DNA from 3 places in the Microbispora cellulosiformans genome. Region 1 is predicted to be linked to each of the others. Evidence: predicted binding sites of a transcription regulator. Region 1 holds the regulator's gene; each other region holds the start of a gene.

Region 1 (7,240 bases):
AAGGTCACCCACCGGACCATCGACGAGGTCACCCGGCTCGTCGACGGCCACCGCTTCAACGTCGCGGTGGCCCGCATGATGGAGCTGACCTCGGCCGCCCGCAAGGCGATCGACGCCGGCCCCGGCGCCGCCGACCCCGCCGTCCGCGAGGCCGCCGAGACCCTGGCGGTCATGCTGTCGCTGGTCGCGCCGTACGTCGCGGAGGAGGGCTGGGAGCGGCTCGGCCACGCGCCGTCGGTCGCGAAGGCGGGCTGGCCGCAGGCCGACCCGGCGCTGCTGGTGCAGGAGTCGGTCACGGCCGTGGTCCAGGTGGCGGGCAAGGTCCGCGACCGGCTGGAGGTGTCCCCGGACATCTCCGAGGCCGACCTGGAGGCGCTGGCCCTGGAGTCGGAGAAGGTCAGGGCGTACCTGGACGGCGCGCCGCGCAAGGTCATCGTGCGGGCGCCGAAGCTCGTCAACATCGTCCCGTGAGCGGACGTTGACGATCGGGCAGCTGTCCGGACAAAATTACGCCCGAGCCACAAAACCACTCATACAGATGAGGCGTGCGGTCAGGGCATGCCGCGACCACCACCGCTCCGGCGGTGGTCTGGGGTGCGCGCCTGACCGTACGGCTCACCGGTGGCGTGCGCCCCGCGTGGGAGGCACGTCTTGTACAGACGCATTCTCGGCGGGCTGGCGACCGCCGTCGCGATGGCGGCGACCGTGCTCGTCGCCACCGGTTCACCGGCGAACGCGGCCGGCACGGGCACCGGCTACCTGCACACCAGCGGGAACAAGATCGTCGACAGCACCGGCGCCACCGTCCGGCTGACCGGCATCAACTGGTTCGGCATGGAGACCGACAACAAGACCTTCCACGGGCTGTGGGCCAGCAACCCGTGGAGGAGCCAGCTCGACCTCATGGCGAACCTGGGCTACAACACGATCCGGGTGCCGTTCTCCGACGACGCGCTGAAGCCGGGCGCGCAGGCGACGAGCGTCAACACCGCATCCAACCCCGATCTCATCGGCCTGTCCCCGCTGCAGATCCTCGACAAGGTCGTGGACTACGCGGGCCAGAAGGGCATGCGGATCATCCTCGACCGGCACCGGCCGACCAGCGCGGGTCAGACGGCGCTGTGGTACACCTCGACCGTGCCGGAGTCGACCTGGCTCGCCGACTGGAAGTCGCTGGCCCAGCACTACGCCGGCAACACCACGGTCATCGGGGCCGACCTGCACAACGAGCCGCACGCCGACGGCACCAACCCGAACGCTACCGGCTCCTGCTGGGGCTGCGGCGACCAGGCGCGCGACTGGCGGCTCGCGGCCGAGCGGGCGGGCAACGCGATCCTCTCCGTCCAGCCCAACTGGCTGATCTTCGTGGAGGGCGTGAGCTGCCCGAGCGGCGGCCTGTCCAACGTCTGGGACAACGACACCAGCAACGACGAGGACTGCGGCTGGTGGGGCGGCAACCTCACCAAGGCCGGGCAGTTCCCCGTCCGGCTGAACGTCGCCAACCGGCTCGTCTACTCGCCGCACGAGTACGCCACGTCGGTCTACCACCAGCCGTGGTTCGACGACCCGACGTACCCGGCGAACATGCCGGCCATCTGGGACAAGTACTTCGGCTACATCTACAAGCAGAACATCGCGCCGATCATGGTGGGCGAGTTCGGCACCACGCTGGCCAGCAACACCGACAAGATCTGGCTCCAGGAGCTCATGAAGTACCTGGGCACCGGCGTGAACGGCATGTCCTTCACCTACTGGTCGTGGAACCCCAACTCGGGTGACACGGGCGGCATTCTGAAGGACGACTGGGCCACCGTCGACCAGGCCAAGCAGAGCATCATCTCGCCGTACCTGATCCCGCCGGTGGGCGGCAATCCGCAGTCGCCCTCGGCCTCTCCGTCGGTGTCCCCGTCGGTGTCCCCGTCGGCGTCCCCCTCGGCCTCTCCGTCGGCGTCCCCGTCGGCGTCCCCATCAGCGTCACCGTCCGCGTCCCCCAGCGGGAACGGGGGCAAGTCCTGCACCGCCACCTACAAGGTCGTCAACCAGTACAGCGGCGGCTTCCAGGGTGAGGTCACGGTGAAGGCGGGCGGCTCCGCCATCTCGGGCTGGACCGTGAAGTGGGCCTTCCCGAACGGGCAGAGCATCAGCCAGCTCTGGAACGGCACGCTCAGCGCGAGCGGATCCAACGTCACGGTGACGAACATGTCCTACAACGGCGCGCTCGGCGCCGGGGCGTCCACGGCGTTCGGGTTCAACGCGAGCTGGTCCGGCACCAACGGCGTGCCGTCGCAGGTCACCTGCACGGCGAGCTGAGCGAGCGGATCACTTCAGCGCGGCGGCGATCCTGGCCAGGATCTCCTCCAGGATCGGCGCCGACGTCGCGAAGTTGAGGCGGGCGAACGTGTCGCCGCCTCCGTAGTTGGGGCCCGGGTTGAGCCTGACCCGGGCCTCCCGCTCGACGAAGGAGGCGGCGTCGGGGATGCCGAAGTCGAGCCATGCGAGATAGGTGGCCTCGGGCAGGCGGTACCCCACCCCGGCCGGGAGCCGCTCGGCGACGAGCCGGCGGTTGCGGTCCAGGATCGCCAGCACCTCCTCCAGCCACGTGTGGCCGTGCCGCCACGCGGCCACCGTGGCCTCCACGCCGAGGACGCTCGGCGCGCCGTAGAGGTGCGCGGGCTGACGGCCGAGCGCGTCCCTGACGTCCCTGGCGCCCAGATGGGCCACCGAGCAGCGCAGCCCGCCCATGTTGAACGCCTTGCTGGCGGAGGTCAGCGTGACCGTCCGCTCGGGCAGGATCGTGGCGAACGGGATGTGCCGGGCCGGGGCGTACGTCAGGTCGGCGTGGATCTCGTCCGCGATCACCAGCGTGCCGTGCCGGTCGGCGTACGCGGCGAGCCCCTCCAGCTCCTCCCGGGTGAACGACCGGCCCGACGGATTCTGCGGGTTCACCAGAAGGAGCACGCGTACGGGCTCGGCGGGGACCTCGAACCGGCCCTCGGCCGTCAGCGGCATCGGCACCAGGCGGCGGCCCATCCCGGTGACGGTGACGAGGAAGGGGTCGTAGGCCGGGACGTGCAGCGCCACGGCGTCGCCGGGCTCGGTCATGAGGTGCAGCAGCACCTGGAGAGCCTGGTTGATGTCGGTGTAGGACCGCACGTGCGCGGGATCGGCCCGCCAGCCGTACCTCGCCTCCATCCGCTCGGCGAAGGCCTCCGCCAGCAGCCCGGCGGTCGGCTGGTCCAGCCACGCGGGGTAACCGAGATCCGTGGCCGCGCGGCGCGCGACGGCCTCCCGGACCGCCTCGGGCACGGGAAAGTCCATGTCGGCGACCCAGGCGGGGATGACACCGGGCGCGGCCAGGGCCCACTTGATCCCGTCACGGGCGCGGGCGGCCTCCAGGGAGAGCGAGTCGAGTTTCACGGGACTCACCCTAATCGCCAGATATCGGTCATCCGGAGAGTGATCATGCCGGCGTCCCGCGGCGGGACGCCGGCACAGGATCTACAGCTTGCGCAGGACGGCCGTGACCTTGCCGAGCACGGTGGCCTCGTCGCCGGGGATCGGCTCGTAGTTCGGGTTGTGCGGCACCAGCCACACGTGCCCGTCCTTGCGCTTGAACGTCTTCACGGTGGCCTCGCCGTCGATCATCGCCGCGACGATGTCGCCGTTGTCGGCGACCGGCTGCTGCCGCACCACGACCCAGTCCCCGTCGGCGATGGCGGCCTCGATCATCGAGTCGCCGGAGACCTGGAGCAGGAACAGCGTGCCCTCGCCGACAAGCTGCTTGGGCAGCGCGAACACGTCCTCGATGCTCTGCTCGGCGAGAATGGGGCCACCGGCGGCGATGCGGCCGACCAGCGGCACGTACGCCGCGGTGGGCCGGTTGAAGCCGGTCTCCTCCTCGGCGGCGTCCGGGTCGACCCACAGGACCGGCTCGCCGGGGAGCCTGACCTCCAGCGCCCGGGGGCGGTGCGGGTCCCGGCGGAGGTAGCCCTTACGCTGGAGCGCCGTGAGCTGGTGCGACACGCTGGAGGTGCTGGTCAGCTGGACGGCCTCCCCGATCTCCCGCATGGACGGCGGATAGCCGCGCTGCTGGACCGAGTCGCGGATCACCTCGAGGATCTTCCGCTGCCTGGGGGTGAGGCCAAGCGAGTCGCGCCGACGAACCGCGAGGTCGCCGACGCCATTCGCCTGCTCACTTCGGTCACTCACGATGCCACCTCTCAATCCGTGTTCCTCATGTCGCACAGAGCGACCGTACCGCGATTCAAGATCACCGTCAAACAATTGTTCGATATCCAGCGAAATCGCCGATCTCGCCGTTCTCCTCATCGTACGGGAGTTCGATCGATCCCGTGTTCGATTTACCCGATCTTCCTGGCCGGTCGTACGCCCAGCTCAGAAGGAATGGAGAAATCCCGGCGCGAAAATGCCGTACGGCCTATTCCCCCGCGCCCGGGGCAGGGGATGCGCCTGGGGCGCGTGGGGCGACACGCGCGGCGAACAGGAACTTCCCCCGCCACGGCCGGTTCGACTTGCGTTCAAGGACGGGCACTTCTACCGTTGGACCCCAACATCTAGTAGTCACAGCGGTGTAAGTTCACTACACCTTGTGTTCGGGATGTGCGTTCAGGGAGGCGATGAAGTGCACTGTCCGTTCTGTCGCCACCCGGACACACGGGTCGTGGACAGCCGCGCAGCCGAAGACGGGGCGGCCATCCGCCGCCGCCGCACCTGCCCCGAATGCGGGCGCAGGTTCACCACTCAGGAGACCGTGCTGCTCATGGTGAGCAAACGCAGCGGGGTCACCGAGCCGTTCTCCCGGGAGAAGGTCGTCGCGGGCGTACGGCGGGCCTGTCAGGGGCGCCCGGTCGGCGAGGACTCCCTCGCCCAGCTCGGGCAGCGCGTGGAGGAGACCATCCGGGCCACCGGCGCCGCGGAGATCGCCTCGCACGAAGTGGGGCTGGCCATCCTGGGCCCGCTCCGCGACCTGGACGAGGTGGCGTACCTGCGGTTCGCGTCGGTCTACCGGAGCTTCGAGACGCTGGCGGACTTCGAAGCCGAGATCGAGCGGCTCAGGGCGGCCCACGGCGGCGGGGAGTAGCCGCCGGGCCGGCGGGCGGGGCGAGGAGCGAGCCGTGCGGCGCGACGATGAGGGTGTAACGAGCGTGGTCGGAAAGAGGGGCTCCATCGGGCCCCGGGAGGGGGAAGTCATGACGGAGACCGTGAGCGGCACAGAGGCGGGTGCGGGAGGCCGGGGAGCGAGGCGTCCGCGCAAGGGCCTGAAGATGAAGCGCATCTTCACCACCCCGGGCGTCCACCCGTACGACGAGGTCCGCTGGGAGCGGCGCGACGTCGTGATGACCAACTGGCGCGACGGCTCGGTCAACTTCGAGCAGCACGGCGTGGAGTTCCCGGCCTTCTGGTCGGTCAACGCCGCCAACATCGTGACCACCAAGTACTTCCGGGGTGCGGTGGGCACCCCGCAGCGCGAGTCGAGCCTGCGGCAGCTCGTCGACCGGGTGGTGGGCGTCTACACCCGGACCGGCGTCGAGAACGGCTACTTCGCCTCCGAGGAGGACGCGGAGATCTTCGACCACGAGCTCAAGCACGCGCTGATCCACCAGACCTTCAGCTTCAACTCCCCGGTCTGGTTCAACGTCGGCACCCGCTCCCCCCAGCAGGTCAGCGCGTGTTTCATCCTCGCGGTGGACGACACGATGGAGTCGATCCTCGACTGGTACAAGGAAGAGGGTGTGATCTTCAAGGGCGGCTCGGGCTCGGGGGTCAACCTCTCCCGGATCCGCTCGTCCAAGGAGCTGCTGTCCAGCGGCGGCACGGCGAGCGGCCCGGTCTCGTTCATGCGCGGCGCCGACGCCTCCGCCGGGACCATCAAGTCGGGCGGCGCCACCCGCAGGGCGGCGAAGATGGTCGTCCTCGACGTGGACCACCCCGACATCGAGGAGTTCATCGAGACCAAGGCGCGCGAGGAGGACAAGGTCCGCGCGCTGCGCGACGCCGGGTTCGACATGGACCTCGGCGGCAAGGACATCGTGTCCGTCCAGTACCAGAACGCCAACAACTCGGTCCGCGTCTCGGACGAGTTCATGCGCGCCGTGGAGGCCGGATCGAACTTCGGCCTGCGGGCCCGGCTGACGGGCGAGGTCATCGAGGAGGTGGAGTCCCGGTCGCTGTTCCGCAAGATGGCGCAGGCGGCCTGGGAGTGCGCCGACCCCGGCGTGCAGTACGACGACACGATCAACGACTGGCACACCTGCCCGGAGACCGGGCGCATCACGGCGAGCAACCCCTGCTCGGAGTACGTCCACCTGGACAACTCCTCCTGCAACCTCGCCTCGATCAACCTGCTGAAGTTCCTGCGCGACGACGACAGCTTCGACGTCGCGACCTTCGTGAAGATCACCGAGCTGATCATCACGGCGATGGACATCTCCATCACCTTCGCCGACTTCCCGACGCAGAAGATCGCCGAGACCACCCGGGCGTACCGGCAGCTCGGCATCGGCTACGCCAACCTGGGCGCGCTGCTGATGGCGACCGGCCACGCGTACGACTCCGACGGCGGCCGGGCGATCGCCGCGGGCATCACCTCGCTCATGACCGCCGTGTCCTACCGCCGCTCGGCCGAGCTCGCCGGGATCGTCGGCCCGTACGACGGCTACCAGCGCAACGCGGAGCCGCACAAGCGGGTCATGCGCAAGCACGCCGCGGCCAACGACGACCTGCGCACGCTCGACGACATGGACAAGGCCCTGCACGCCGAGGCCACCCGGCAGTGGCAGGAGTGCCTCCGCACCGGGGAGAAGAACGGCTACCGGAACGCGCAGGCCTCGCTGCTGGCGCCCACGGGAACCATCGGGCTGATGATGGACTGCGACACCACCGGCATCGAGCCCGACCTGGCGCTGGTGAAGTTCAAGAAGCTCGTCGGCGGCGGCTCGATGCAGATCGTCAACCAGACGATCCCGCGGGCGCTGCGCCAGCTTGGCTACCTGGAGGAGCAGGTCGAGGCGATCGTCGAGTACATCGCCGAGCACGGTCACGTCGTGGACGCTCCCGGCCTGCGGCAGGAGCACTACGAGGTGTTCGACTGCGCGATGGGGGAGCGGGCCATCGCCCCGATGGGCCACGTCCGGATGATGGCGGCGGTCCAGCCGTTCCTGTCCGGCGCGATCTCCAAGACCGTGAACCTGCCCGAGTCGGCCACGGTGGACGACATCGA
Region 2 (7,240 bases), on a different contig from region 1:
GGGGATGCCGAGCAGGACGACGCTCTCGGCGCCTCTCGTCCGCTCCAGGATCTCGTGCGCGATCCGCGTGAGCGCCCGGTGGATGTCGGGCCCCTCCAGGACGGCACGGGCCTGATTTTGGGCATCGGACATGAAAAAGTCACCACCTTTCCCGCCTCACGGGACGGGTCTTAAAAGGGTGTCAGGTCTGCATAGAGTATCAGGGCCCTCCGTCATCCCCCCTCCCGCCAGGGGTGATGCGCCGGGAGGGCGGCACCCGCACCCGGCCCTCGACGGATCGGAAGCCGCATCACATCGGGTGTCGGGGATTTCGGTGAGAGCACTGTTTGGCGCTCTTTTTTCCAATCAGCTTGACCTTTGGGAGTGTCGGCTTTACCGTCACTGTCCGTAACCACAACACGCGACCTTCCTGGGTAAAACCCGACGCAGCGGTCACCGAAGGTGCCGGGCCCAGTGCCAGTCCCGGTGCCAGCCCCGGTGTTCGGAACGCTTAGGACAAGGACGCACAATCAAGTGAGAAGAGACATAGAAAGCCGGGGGCCACACGATGCCGTCTGACTACGCCAAGTCGCTGGGCGCGCGCCTGCGCGCCATCCGGACCCAGCAGGGGTTGTCCCTGCACGGTGTCGAAGAGAAGTCCCGCGGCCGGTGGAAGGCCGTCGTCGTGGGCTCCTATGAGCGGGGCGACCGTGCGGTGACCGTGCAGAAGCTCGCCGAACTCGCGGACTTCTACGGGGTGCCGGTCTCCGAGTTGCTGCCCGGCGGGGCCGCGCCCAGCCCGCTCGCGCCGGCTCCCAAGCTGGTCATCGACCTGGAGCGGCTGTCGCAGCTGCCGAAGGACAAGGCCGGTCCGCTGGCCCGCTACGCGGCCACGATCCAGAGCCAGCGGGGTGACTACAACGGCAAGGTGCTGTCCATCCGGCAGGAGGACCTGCGCTCGCTGGCGGTCATCTACGACAAGTCACCCGTCGAGCTGACCGAGGAGTTCATCAACTGGGGCGTGCTCGACGCCGAGGCCCGCCGCGCCGTCGAGTCCTTCTGACCACTCCTTCCGACCGCTCCTTCCGGCCGCCGGGCCGCCGCGGCGGCCCCCGTCGGTCCCCTGCGCGCCGGGGAGCCACCTCACGAGTGATTCCTGTCATGCGGGGATAGGACGGGACATGACTTTCTTCGTGGGCTCGGAGGTGGGCAGGCTCCGCCAGGTCCTGGTCGACATCCCCGAACTGGCGCTCAAGCGGCTCACCCCCGGCAACAAGGACGGCCTGCTCTTCGACGACGTGCTCTGGGTGCAGCGCGCGCTGGAGGAGCACCGTGAGTGGTGCGAGGTGCTCACCGCGCGCGGCGTCACGGTGCACCACCTCGGCGATCTCCTGCGGGAGGTGATCGAGGTCCCCGACGCGCGCAAGCACATCCTCGACGGCAGCGTCGACGAGCACTGGTTCGGCCCGCTGGCCGCCGACGCGATCCGCAACACGCTGGACGCCCTCGACGGCGCCGCGCTCGCGCCGTACCTGACCGGCGGGATCACCAAGCGCGAGATCAGGGAGCTGGGCTGCGACCCGGGGTCGGTCGTCTTCCACGCCCTCGGCCTGGACGACTTCGTCCTCCCGCCGCTGCCGAACCACCTGTTCGCCCGCGACACCTCCTGCTGGGTGTACGGCGGGGTGTCCATCAACGCCATGCGCAAGAAGGCGCGCAGGCGCGAGACCCTCAACTACGAGGCGGTCTACCGGTGGCACCCGATGTTCGCCCCGGGCTACGGCGACCCGTCCGGCGGGGGGTTCGACGTCTGGTACGACGGCACCCGCATGGCCCCGGCCACCATCGAGGGCGGCGACGTGCTGGTGCTCGGCGACGGTGTCGTGCTCGTCGGGATGAGCGAGCGCACCCAGCCGCAGGCGGTCGAGATGCTGGCGACGAACCTCTTCCGCGCGGGCGCGGCGACCCGCATCGTGGCGCTCGACCTCCCCAAGACCCGCGCCTTCATGCACCTCGACACCGTGATGACCAACGTCGACGTGGGGGTGTTCACGAAGTACGCCGGGCTCGGCATGCTGCCGTCGTACACGGTGGAGCCGGGCGACACCGACAAGGAGCTGAAGGTCGTCGACCATCCGCCCGAGGACATGCACCGGGCGATCGCACGGGCCCTCGGCCTGGACGACATCAAGGTCCTCACGCCGACGCAGGACGTGCACGCGGCCGAGCGCGAGCAGTGGGACGACGGCTGCAACGTGCTGGCCCTGGAGCCGGGAGTGGTCGTCGCCTACGAGCGCAACACCACGACCAACAACCACCTGCGCAGGCACGGCATCGAGGTCATCCCGATCCGCGGCAGCGAACTCGGCCGGGGACGGGGCGGGCCCCGCTGCATGAGCTGCCCTCTGGAGCGCGATCCGGCCTGACGCGTCAGCCGGCCATCGGGAGGGTGGGGCGGCCGGGCAGGCCGAGGATCGACTCGACCTCGCCGACGAACCTGTCCGCTTCCGCTATGATCTCGTCTGCGTCGTTCTGAGTGACGGCCCGGACCATTCCGGCCTCGACCGCCGCTCGCTTGGTCGCGCTCATCGCGAAGTAGGCCGCCCAGTCCGCGAGCTTCGGCTCGGCCTCGGGAAGCAGCTCCCAGGCGCTGCGCAGCCGCCGCCTGCGTCCGTCCATCGGGCGGGGGCGCGCGGCGAGGATCCCCGCGGCCGCGCGCAGCGCCGCGAGATGGGCCGACACGTAGCGGTCCGCGGGCGTGGTCCCGACGGTGGCGTCCGCGAGGCACGCCCTGGCGTCCGCGAGACGCGCCAGGACCGCCTGCGGAAGCCGGGGCCCGGTCCGCTGATCACCGTTCTCTTCAGTCATGCCCGCCTCCTTGAGTCGTGGCATCCGGCGAATTCCACCGGTGACTTCACAGTCGCAGACAGCACCGACAATTTCGCTCGGCCGCGTAATCCCGGGCACCACCGGGACCACACGCCTTCTCACGCTCCCGTGGGCGGCCGGACGAGGAGCTTCCCCTCTCCCCGTCCGGCCCACGCCGCGGGCCGTGCCGTATCCGTCTCCGCCGACGACGTAGGCACGGATCCGACGGTGTGGGCGCAGGCCGCGAGTCCCGCGCCCACTCCATCGAACATAGATTCGATCATGGCCGCTGTCAAGGCTGTCAACGAACAAGGGTTCGAGGACTGACGGGGGCACGTACGACGAAGGGCCCCGCGCGATCGCGTCGCGCGGGGCCCTCCCATCAGCGGGCTATCGCCGGAAGGCGCCTCTGACGTGCACGGGAACACCCTTGCCGAGCATGCCCGGCAGGATCTCGGCGACGTTCATCGGCAGCCGGACGCAGCCGTGCGACGCCGGGTAGAGCGGCACCGACAGTGCGCCGTGGAGGGCGATGCCGCCGTTGAAGAAGATCGGGTTGTAGAGCTGCCCCAGGTAGGACCGGTGCCAGCCCCTGGCCCGCCACGTGGTCTTGTAGTCGCCGGTCGGCGTGCGGGCGCTGCCGGAGAACACCTGCCTCTTGCCGTTCCACACGGCGTACTCGGTGTAGGGAACGCCGCTGCCGCTGGAGATGTGACTGATCAGCACCGGGACGCCGGAACGATACAGAACCATCACCTGTTTGGTCAGGTCCACCTCGACCCGGCCGGCCTTTCCGCGGGGCACGAGGACCCGGGGCGCGCGGGGGTTCTCCAGCGCCCTCCAGGTGCGGGCGGCGACCGTGCTGGTCGGCGTGATTCCCTGCACCTTCTGGAACGCCCAGAGCGCCGTCAGGGTGGCCCCGCCGTAGCGGCCGTCGGCGCTCCCGGGCACGTAGCCGAGCTCCTTGAGCCGCACTTGCAGCGCCTTCACCGCGCCGCCCTTGGCGCCGAGCTTGAGCGTCTTCCCCGGCGCCTCGAACGGCGGGTACCCGGCCCGTCCGGGCAGCGCTCCCCGCGTCCCGGCCGCCGGCGCCGTGAGCGTTCGCGCCGCACCCGCCGGCGCCACACCGGTGAGACCGGCCGTCGCGTACGTCACGGCTCCCGCCGGAACCGCGGCGGCCCGCGCCGGGCCGGCGACCCCTGCCGTCGCGAAGGTCACCGCCCCCACGGCGGCGAGCATGGCCACGGCCGGCCGCCGTCGACCTCTCATCATGACCAACCCCTCATAAGCCTGATTCCGAACAAAGGACTCACCTTACGGTCCGATTGCGAGCCGTGTGATCACAAGTGGCGATAATCGGCCGAGTCTGTCCTGGCAATCCGTTTAGAGTGGCCGGGTGCCGGAAAAGTTGCATCCCAACGTCGTCCGAGTCGAGCAGGCCCTGCGGGACCGGCAGGTGACCGGTGAGGTCGTCGTGCTGGACGACGCCGCGCCGACGGCCGCCACGGCGGCGGCCCAGCTCGGCTGCGAGATCGGCGCGATCGCCAACAGCCTGATCTTCGACGCGGACGGCGCGCCGCTGCTGGTGCTGACCAGCGGGGCCCATCGCGTGAACACCGACCTGATCGCGCGGCTCGTCGGAGCCGCGAAGGTGCGCAGGGCCACGCCGGAGTTCGTCCGCGAGCACACCGGGCAGCCCATCGGCGGCGTGGCCCCGGTCGGGCACCCCGCGCCCGTGCGGACGCTGGTGGACACCTGGCTGGGCAAGCACGAGGTCGTGTGGGCCGCCGCCGGGCATCCCCACTCGGTCTTCCCCACGTCCTTCGACGAGCTCGTACGGATCACCGGGGGCACGCCCGCCGAGGTCGGGTGACGTCCGCGACCGGCCTCGGGCCGCTTTGCTAGTGTGCGACGGGTGATCCGACTGCGCCGGGTGGGGCCCGACACGTTCAGGGCGGTGCTGGACACCGTGCTGGAGATCTACACGGACGCCATGCGGCCGCCGTCGGACCAGCTCGCGGGCCGCATGGCGATAATGCGCAACCACGCCGCCTATCCCGACTTCGCCTGCGTCCTCGCCGAGGACCCGCAGGGCCCGGGCATCGCCGGCTTCGCGTACGGCTTCCACGGCGGCCCCGGCCAGTGGTGGCACGACGTCGTCCGCGGGGGCCTGCAGGACCGGGCGGGCCCGGTGGTGGCCGACGAGTGGTTCGGCGACGCCCTGGAGATCGCCGAGATCCACGTGCGCCCCGAGTATCAGGGCAAGGGCGTCGGGCGGCGCATGATCCACGCGCTGTGCGAGGGCCGCCCGGAGCGCACCGCCGTGCTGTCCACGCACGACGCCCCCACGGCCGCCCGCCATCTCTATCGCGACGTGGGCTTCGCCGATCTGATGACCCGGTTCGTCTTCCCCGGCGGCTACGAGGAGTACGTCATCGCCGGGGTGCGGCTGCCGTTGCCCGGCCCCGCGCCGTTCCCGAAAGACTGAGCGGGCGGGTCACCCCGCGACGGCGGGCACGCCGTGCAGCGCCTTGAACACCTCGCGGGTCGCGCTCGACCGGTTGAAGGTGATGAAGTGGATGCCGGGGGCGCCCTCGTCCAGGAGCGTCTGGCACATCTCGGCGGCGTGCTCGATCCCCAGGCGGCGGACCGCCACCGGATCGTCGGCGACGGCCGCGAACCGCTCGGCCACCTCCGGCGGGAACGGCGCGCCCGACAGCTGCTCGGACCGGGCGATCGTGCTCATCTGCGTCACGGGCATGACGCCGGGGATGATCGGCGTGTCGCACCCCTGGGCCGCCACGCGGTCGCGCAGCCGCAGGTAGTCCTCCGCGCGGAAGAACATCTGGGTGATCGCGTAGTCGGCGCCGGCCCGGCACTTCTGCACGAAGTAGTTCGTGTCCGACTCGATCGTGGCCGACCTCGGGTGCTTGTACGGGAAGGCCGCCACCCCCACGCAGAAGTCGCCCGCCTGGCGGATCAGCCGCACCAGGTCCTCGGCGTACAGGACGCCCTCGGGGTGCCTGACCCACTCGTCCAGCGGGTTGCCGCCACGCGGGTCGCCGCGCACGGCGAGGATGTTGCGCACCCCGGCGTCGGCGAACCGGCCGACGAGGTGGCGCAGCTCACGGATGGAATGGTCGACGGCGGTGAAGTGGGCCACGGGCGTCAGCGTCGTCTCGTGGGCCAGCCGCTCGACGATGTCCACGGTGCGGTCGCGGGTCGAGCCGCCGGCGCCGTAGGTGACGGAGACGAACGTCGGCCGCAGCGCCTCCAGCTCGCGGATCGCGCGCCACAGCTGGCGCTCCCCCTCGTCGGTCTTCGGCGGGAAGAACTCGAACGAGAACGAGCGCTCTCCCGCGGCCAGCAGTTCGCGGACCGTCGGGACACGATCGGGGAGCCGCGAGGGCAGACCGAGAGCCATACGGGAAAGATTACCGCGCGGGCCGCTCCCCGGCCTCGCGGTCTTGCCATGTGGACCGGCCGGCTGAACGGACCATACGGACGTTTTGCCCTAACAGCGCGAGCTGACCAATTTAGAGGGGATCTGCGCTGTGATGTCGGGATCTGCCCCGGTTACTCTCTGATGCATGACCACTTCCGCCGCCTCGCTCGACCACATCCGTACGGAGGTGGACCGCGTTCTCCGGGAGTTCCTCGACCGGCAGCGCCCACACTTCGAGGACCCGCACCTGGCCGTCCTGCTCTCCGCCGCGGAGGACTTCCTCGCCGGGGGCAAGCGACTGCGTCCCGCCTTCTGCCACTGGGGCTGGCGCGCCGCCGGGGGCGGAGACGAGCCGGGCCTGCACTTCGCCGCCGCGTCGCTCGAGCTCCTCCAGGCCAGTGCGCTGATCCACGACGATGTCATGGACGCGAGCGACGTACGCCGCGGCATGCCCTCGGCGCACCGGCGCTTCGAGCGCATGCACGCGGACGCGGGCTGGCACGGGTCGGCGCGGCAGTTCGGCGAGGGCTCGGCCGTGTTGCTGGGCAACCTGCTGCTGGTGTGGTCCGGCGAGATGTGGCGCGGCAGCGGCCTCGACCCCCGGGCGATCGCCGCGGCCCAGCCCCTGCACGACTACATGCTCACCGAGCTGATGTGCGGGCAGTATCTCGATCTGCTGGAGCAGGCGCAGGGTGAGAGCACCTTCGACAGCGCCCTGCGGGTGGCCCTTTACAAGAGCGGTAAATATTCCGTCGAGCAGCCGCTGCGGCTCGGGCTCGTGCTCGCCGCCCGGGCCCGGCACCCCTGGATCGACCGCCTCTGCGTGCAGTACGGCCAGCGGGTCGGCATCGCCTTCCAGCTCCGCGACGACATCCTCGGCGTGTTCGGCGACCCGGCCGAGACCGGCAAGCCCGCCGGGGACGACCTGCGCGAGGGCAAGCGGACCGT
Region 3 (7,240 bases), on a different contig from region 1:
CGCCGAGCGGCGTGCCGCACAGCGCGATGGAGCGCCCGGCGCACAGCACCATGGAGCGCCCGGCGCACAGCACGGTGGACCGCACGATGGACGGTGCGGCGGATCGCACGGCGGACGACGCGATGGACGACGCGATGGACGGCGCCGGCGCGCGGCGTGCCGACAGCGCGGCCCGTCAGCGGCCGGGCGGAGGGCCCGAACTGCCGGAGCTGGCGTGCCAGAGCCGCCGCTGGGGCTCCCCCGGATGGCCGGGGAGCCGTCCCTCCCGCGCGGCGGGCGGGGCCCCGTTGTCGGAGTAGGGCGACACCCGGAAGCCGTTGCCGTACTCGATGGGCCGCCCGCCCACTCCGGCGCCCGGCACGGGCACCTCGGCGAGCACGGCGCGTACGGCGTCGAGCCCCCGGGTGCGCCACACGTGGTCGAGGTCGGCGAGGTTCCAGCAGTGCACGGCGCGCAGCGAGACGGCCCTGATCCCGGTGCGCCGCACCACTCCCCTGGCGGCCAGCAGCCACGACCCGAACACCGTCGCGGCCGTGTGCGCCTGCACCGACTCGAAGAAGGTCAGGTCGATCGGGCCGGTGGAGTCGTCCAGGGTGGTGAAGATGACCCGCTGGCCCGAGCGCACGGCGGGCGTCTGGGTGGCGACCTTGACCCCCGCGACCAGGATCTCCGCGCCGTTGCGCTGCCGCAGCAGGTCGGCCGCCCTCGTCACGCCGAGCGCGTCGAGCAGGTCGTGGTAGAAGTCCATGACGTGGTGGCTGACGTCCATGCCGAGGATCGCCAGCTCCGCCTCGACGGCCTCGGCCTCGGTCATCTCCGGCAGCTCGCCGGGCGCGACCCGCTCGGTGAACCCCATCGGCAGCTGCCCCGCCGCGCCGGTGGCGCCGCGGTCGAGCGCGCCGACCTGGGCGATCAGGTCGCGCCTGGTCAGCCGTCCGGGCCGCCAGCGCGGCTCCCCCGGGCGCAGGCCGTGCAGCGCGTCGAACCCGCCGACCTCCACAATCCGCTCGGCGACCGGCCGGGAGGGCCGGGCCCGCTCCCAGAAGTCCGCGAGCGAGGTGTACGGCCGGCCGGCGACCATGCGGTCCACCTCGGCCTCGCTCGCCCCCCGCACGGCCGAGAACGGCACCCGCAGGCCGTACCCGTCGCCGAACCCGCGCTCCCCCGCGGAACGCCGCTCCGTACGCTCGACCAGCCAGGTCTTCCCGGAATGGTTCACGTCGAGGGGAAGGACGTCAACGCCGCACTGGCGGGCCTCGTCGAGGATCACCCGGCTCGGGTACATGCCGGGGTCGTGGGTGAGCACGCCCGCGAGGAACGCGGCGGTGTGGTGCCGCTTGAGCCAGGCCGACTGGTAGGTGGGCAGCGCGAACGCCGCCGCGTGCGCCTTGCAGAACCCGAACCCGCCGAACGCGTCGAGCACCCTCCACGCCTGCTCGACGACGTCGGAGGCGTACCCCTTCTCCCGGGCGAGCGGCACGAACCACGCCCGCACGGCCTCGCGGCCCTCCGGCGTCCCGAGGGCGCGGCGGGCCCGGTCCGCCTCCGCCAGCCCCGCCCCGGTCATGACGTCGATGACCTTCATGACCTGCTCGTGGAAGACGACCACCCCGTTGGTCTCCCGGAGTGCCTCGCGCAGCGACTCGTGCGGGTAACGCGCCTCCCTGAAGCCGTGCCGGGTCTCCAGGTACGGCGTGACCATGTCGGAGTTGACCGGTCCCGGGCGGAACAGCGAGATGTCCACGATCAGGTCGTGCATCGTGCGCGGCTCCAGCTTGGCGACCAGCTCGCGCTGCCCCGGCGACTCGATCTGGAAGCAGCCGATCGTACGGCTGAGGCGGATCATGTCGTAGGTGTCGCGGTCGTCTCGGGGCACGGCCTCCAGGTCGATCCGCCGGCCCTCGACCCGTTCGACCTCCTGGATCGCGTAGGCGAGCGCCGACTGCATGCGCACGCCGAGCACGTCGAGCTTGAGCAGGCCCGCGTCCTCGACGTCGTCCTTGTCGAACTGCGACATCGGGAACTCCAGCAGGCTGCGCTCGACCGGGGTGCGGTCGCGCAGCGTGGAGTTGCCGATCAGCACGCCGCAGGGGTGCAGCGCGATGTGCCGGGGCAGCCCGTCGAGCCGCTCGGCCAGCCGGAACACGGCCTGGAGCGACCGGTCGTTCAGCCCGCTGTCCCGCAACTCGGGCAGGTCGGACAGCGCGGCCCTGATCTGCCTCGCCCGCACCTGCGGGAACGCCTTGGCGATGACGTCGATCTCGTGCGGCGGCAGGCCCATGGCCGCCCCGACGTCCCTGATCGCGCTGCGGGCGCGGTAGGTCTCCATCATCGACACGCAGGCCACCCGGTCCTCGCCGTACCGGCCGAGGATCGCGCGGTAGCAGTCGAGGCGGCGGGCGGACTCCACGTCGAGGTCGATGTCGGGCAGGCCCGGACGGCCCTCGGACAGGAAGCGCTCCATCAGCAGGCCGTGTTCGAGCGGGTTCACCTCGCCGACGCCGATCAGGTAGTTGACCAGGCTGCCGGCCCCCGAACCGCGGATCGCGCACCGCACGCCCATCGCCCGGATCATGTCGGTGATGCCGACGACCGCGGTGAAGTATCCCGACAGCCGCTTCCGTTCGATGATCCCCAGCTCGGCCGCCAGGCGGTCGCGGGCCTCCGCCGAGCGGTCCAGGCCCCGCCGGGCCAGCCCCTCCTCGCACCGGTGGCGCAGCAGGGGGACCGGGTCCTCGCCGACCTCCGGCAGGTGCAGCCGGGGCCGCTCGGGTTCGAGCATGGGCACGATCTCGACGGGGTCGAGCACGCAGCGCTCGGCCACCCGGCGCGTCTCGGCCAGCAGCCGCCCGGCCCGGCCGGGGTCGCCGCCGCAGATCCGCGCGGCCACCCGCGCCATCTCCGCGCCGTCCTTCAGGTACGCGTGGGCCGTGGGGTCGTCGATGTGCCGCCCGTCGAGGGGCACGAGCTTGCGCGCCGCGTCGAGCACGTTGCCCACCTGGTGGTCGGCGGCGTCCAGGTAGCGGACCGCGTTGGTCAGCACGACCGGCACGCCCATCGAGTCGGCCAGCCCGACCATGCGGGCGGCGACGTTCGCGTCGCGGTAGCCGTACAGGTCGGAGACCTCGACGACCAGATCGGGGAGCACCGCGCGCCAGGCGGCCAGCAGGGCGCGGGCCTGGTCGTCGCGCCGCTCCGCCACCGCGCGGCCGAAGCCGGAACGGGGTCCGAGCAGCACGGTCAGGCGTGGCCCGCCGTCCGGGCCGGTCGCGTGCTCGGCGATCATCCCCGGCGTGACGTACGGCTCGCCGCGCTCCCCCGCCGCGTGCGCGGCGGTGACGAGACGGCACAGCGCGGCCCAGCCGTCGGCGCGCGCGAGCACGACGACCCGGGCCGGCTCGCCCGGCGTCCTCCGTACGGCACGCCGGCCCGGTGCCGGGAACAGCCCATCGCCCGAGGAGAGCCCTCCGCCCGGGAACGGCCCTTCGGCCGCGAACGGGCCTTCGTCCCTGATCGGGAGGGAGCCGTCCGCCGGCGGGCCCGCGCCGAGAGCGAGGTCCACGCCGGCGATCGGGCGCACGCCTCGCTCGTGGCACGCCCGGACGTGCTTGATCGCGCCGTAGAGGCCGTCGCGGTCGGTCAGCGCCAGCGTGTCCGCGCCCTGCTCGGCGGCCCGCCGGACGAGTGCGCCGGGGAACGCGGTGCCGTACCGCAGCGAGAAGGCCGACGCCACGTGCAGGTGAGCGAAGGACGGCCCCTGGAGCGTTCCCATCGGTCCCTGCCCCATTGATCCCCGGCCCATCGATTCCAGGCCCATCAATCCCAGGCCCTCAGGAGGAGCCAGCCGTCGCTCGCGGTGTCGAAGCGCAGCTCATAGGTCCCCACCTCCTTGCCGGCCGCCGCCCCCACCCGCCAGAAGCGCCGCTCCCCGGGATCGGCGTCCGAGGTCTTCCACCATTCCCGGGCGACCACCCAGTGATCCTGGATTTCGCGGACGGTGTAGAGCCGGTCACGCCAGACGAACTGCACAGGCTGCCCGTCCCGCACCCACACCTCGATCGGATCGCCGTAAAGTCTGCTCAAGACTCCTTCTCCCTGTGGCTTCGTGGCCACCCGGGGGAAGACGGGCGGATGATTCGGGCAGAATCGCCGCTACTTCGAACATACGTTCACAGGGGGCCGAACGCAAGTCGGCACGACGCCTTCGGCTGTCCGTTTCGGGAGGCGTTCGCCACACCCCGCCTCTCACGCCCGAGCTGCGGTCACCGGCCGGTCATCCGGCCACCCAGATCCCGCTCCCCCGGTACGGCGGCTCCTCACGCTCGGTGTCGTCCGCCGCCACCACCCAGACGCGCGCCGTCCCCGGTTCCCTGACAACGGACGCCAGGCGGGTGTGCCCGAGTGGGCCGACCGGAAACGTCCCTTGCGTCCACTCGCCGCCCGACAGGTGACGGACCGCCGTGTTCCACTCGTTCTTCGCGTAGAACAGCCAGAACCCGCCCCGGCCGTCGGCCTCCAGCCGCAGGTGGGGGTCGAGCTCGGGGTCGGACATCAGGCTGTAGCTCCACCGTCCGTTCTCCCGGCGCAGGAGAAGCGTGCTGCCGCAGAAGGTCACGTCCTCCTCCTCGGTGCCGCAGACCCACGCGACCCAGCCGACGGCCGCCACCCGGCCCGACTCGTCCACGGCGAGGTCGACGAGTTCGGAGAGCTGGTTCCGATGCAGCGCGGGAACCGCGGGGAGCGGGACCGTGCTCCAGGACCAGCCGTTCCACCGGGCGACGGCCGCCCGGCCGCGGCTCGAACCGGCCACCCAGACCTCACCGCCGGGCAGGCCGTCCACGTCTTTCGCGACCAGCGGCGGCCGTGCCGTACGCCAGGCGGCGCCGTCCCAGTGCCGCAGATCGGCCCGGGAGCTCCAGGACCCCTCGATCTCGGCTCCCCCGGCTCCGTCCAGGAAGTTGGCCTTCACGATCGCCCACACGTCGCCGGGAGCCGCCGCGTGCACCCGGTCCGGTCTCCAGCCCAGGCCGGGCGCCGTGGTCCACCTCCGTCCGTTCCAGCGCGCGGCGGTCCTATCCCCGAAGAGCCACACGTCGCGGTCGGAGGCGGCGGCCACGGCACGCGGCTCGGCCACCGGCGGAGTCGCGACCTCCCGCCACCCTCCGCCGTCTCCCCGCAGCAGCAGCGGCGCACTCGTCTCGGGCCCGCAGGCGTGGGGCACCCGGGTGCCGGCCACCCACACGGTCTTCTCGCGGGTGACGGCCAGGCCGGCGAGGCGGTCACGGTAGTCGTAGTACGCGACCCGCCACTCTCCGCCGCTCTTTCCACCTTCCGCGCCGTCCTCGCCGGCGCCCGGCCGAGGTGTCGGCGAACCCGCCAGGCAGGAGGGCGACGGGCGCTCCCCCGCGGCGGGTTCGCCACCCATGGCGTCGGCCTCGTTCCAGGTCTCGAGATCGCGGGGCAGAGTCGACCCGCACGCCGCCAGCGTCATCGCGGCCAGCGCCGCCGTCACACACCGAATCCGCGTCCGCACACCCCATAGGACGCCCCCATCCGGCATCAGGTTCTGCCGAGTGGGCGTTAGGATACGACTGTATCCATTCAGAGGGGACGAGGTGCACGATGCGTACACCCGACCGGCCGTCGGCCTTCACCGGCGACTCCGCGCGTGACAGGTACCACGCCGTCTATGACCGGGTGCTCGGCGAGGTGTGGCCGGTGCCGGTGGACGCCGCCGACGTCGAGACCCGCGCCGGCCGTGTGCGGATCCTCCGGGCCGGGCCCGCGACGGGGGATCCCGTGGTCCTCCTGGCCGGCGCCGGCGGGAACGCACTGGCCTGGTACCGCTACATCGAGCCGCTGGCGCGCACGCGCCCGGTCCTCGCCGTCGACCCGCTCGGCGAACCCGGCCGCTCGGTCCAGACGCGGCCGCTCGCGACCGGCGCCGAGGTCGGCGGCTGGGTCACCGACGTGCTGGCCGCGGCCGGAGCCGAGCGCGCGCATGTGGTGGGTTCCTCGTACGGCGGCTGGACCGCGGTGGAACAGCAGCGCGGCGGGGGCGGCCGGGTCGCGGCGCTGACACTGGTGGACCCGGGCGGCTTCGCGCCGTTGCCCGGGCGGTTCATCCGGTGGGCCCTTGCCGGGGCCTTCGCCTCCCTCCTTCCTCGCGCGTCGCGACACCGCATGGCCGGCGTGGTGGACAACGGGGTGCTGCGCGAGGATGGGCTGGTGGAGCTGATGCGGGCCGGCTGGTCCTTCCGCCGGCGTGTGCCCGTCCCGCCCGCCTACACCGACGAGCAGATACGCGAGGTGGCCGTACCCGTGCAGGTGCTGCTGGGCGCCCGCAGCGCGCTGCTCGACGCGGAGGCGGTGGCCGCGCGGCTGGCCGGCGTCGCGCCGTCCTGGCGGGTGGAGATCGTGCCCGGCACCGGGCACGCGCTGCCCGTCGAGGCGCCCGACCTGGTCGTCGAACGGATCCTCACCTTCCCCGGCCGTGTCCGGGCCGAGAACGCGACGCCGAAGCACGGCACGGACGGGGGCTAGGAAACCGCATGCCGAAACAGGTGGACCACGACGAGCGGCGGCGGCGGTTGACCGAGGCGCTGCTGCGCATCGCCGGCACCCGCGGCCTGCAGGCCGTGTCGATGCGTGAGATCGCCGCCGAGGCCGGTGTCTCGCTGCGCGTCGTCCAGTACTACTTCACGAACAAGCAGGCCCTGCTCGACTCCGGCCTCGCCGAGCTGGGCGCCCGCATGGACCGCCGGGTCCGGCAGCGGGCCGCCGCCACCACGGGCGGGCCGTCCACGCGAGATCTCTTCGCCGCCGTGCTCGGCGCGATCCTTCCCTCCGACGAGCAGAGCCGGCTGGACTCCCTGGCCTGGACCGCCTACTACACCGCCGCGCTCACCGACCCGGCCCTCGCCGCGACCGGGCTCACGCTGCCCAACGCCCTGGAAGACTTCCTCACCACCCGGCTCACCACCGCGCAGCAGGCCGGGGACATCACCCCTGACCGCGACCCGCGCACGGAGGTCGCCGCCCTTCTGGCGCTCGCCAACGGCCTGACCTCCAGCGTCCTCAGCCGGCAACGCAGCCACGAGGCCGCCGCCGCGATCGTCGGCTACCACCTCGACCGCCTCTTCGGACCGGCAGCCGCCCCGCCTCACCGGTGAGTCCGGGTTCCCCTGGTCATGACGTACTTGCGCAGGGCCGGGTCGTGCGGGTGGACTTCGTACACGCC

Evidence for each region. Region 1 encodes LexA, which represses DNA repair genes until DNA is damaged. Its sites were predicted from a motif close to TCGAACANNTGTTCGA; they were not measured.
Region 2: F5972_RS09425 (SAV_6107 family HEPN domain-containing protein) is a predicted target of LexA. The motif match lies at 3,112-3,127, and genes of this name have one in related genera.
Region 3: F5972_RS20165 (DUF6504 family protein) is a predicted target of LexA. The motif match lies at 4,158-4,173, and genes of this name have one in related genera.

What each region holds. Positions count from the first base shown of each region.
Region 1 covers NZ_VYTZ01000002.1:802,660-809,899, reverse strand. The annotation lists gene leuS (leucine--tRNA ligase) at 1-471, shown strand, start outside; gene F5972_RS07635 (cellulase family glycosylhydrolase) at 652-2,310, shown strand; gene F5972_RS07630 (MalY/PatB family protein) at 2,320-3,417, opposite strand; gene lexA (transcriptional repressor LexA) at 3,499-4,212, opposite strand; gene nrdR (transcriptional regulator NrdR) at 4,643-5,101, shown strand; gene F5972_RS07615 (vitamin B12-dependent ribonucleotide reductase) at 5,211-7,240, shown strand, end outside.
Region 2 covers NZ_VYTZ01000003.1:297,205-304,444, reverse strand. The annotation lists gene pyrR (bifunctional pyr operon transcriptional regulator/uracil phosphoribosyltransferase PyrR) at 1-132, opposite strand, end outside; gene bldD (transcriptional regulator BldD) at 548-1,042, shown strand; gene F5972_RS09430 (arginine deiminase) at 1,161-2,405, shown strand; gene F5972_RS09425 (SAV_6107 family HEPN domain-containing protein) at 2,410-2,847, opposite strand; gene F5972_RS09420 (L,D-transpeptidase family protein) at 3,238-4,119, opposite strand; gene F5972_RS09415 (YbaK/EbsC family protein) at 4,244-4,720, shown strand; gene F5972_RS09410 (GNAT family N-acetyltransferase) at 4,763-5,335, shown strand; gene metF (methylenetetrahydrofolate reductase [NAD(P)H]) at 5,345-6,271, opposite strand; gene F5972_RS09400 (polyprenyl synthetase family protein) at 6,438-7,240, shown strand, end outside.
Region 3 covers NZ_VYTZ01000007.1:82,233-89,472, forward strand. The annotation lists gene F5972_RS20160 (DNA polymerase III subunit alpha) at 176-3,772, opposite strand; gene F5972_RS20165 (DUF6504 family protein) at 3,817-4,083, opposite strand; gene F5972_RS20170 (hypothetical protein) at 4,274-5,512, opposite strand; gene F5972_RS20175 (alpha/beta fold hydrolase) at 5,623-6,543, shown strand; gene F5972_RS20180 (TetR/AcrR family transcriptional regulator) at 6,552-7,172, shown strand; gene F5972_RS20185 (GNAT family N-acetyltransferase) at 7,163-7,240, opposite strand, start outside.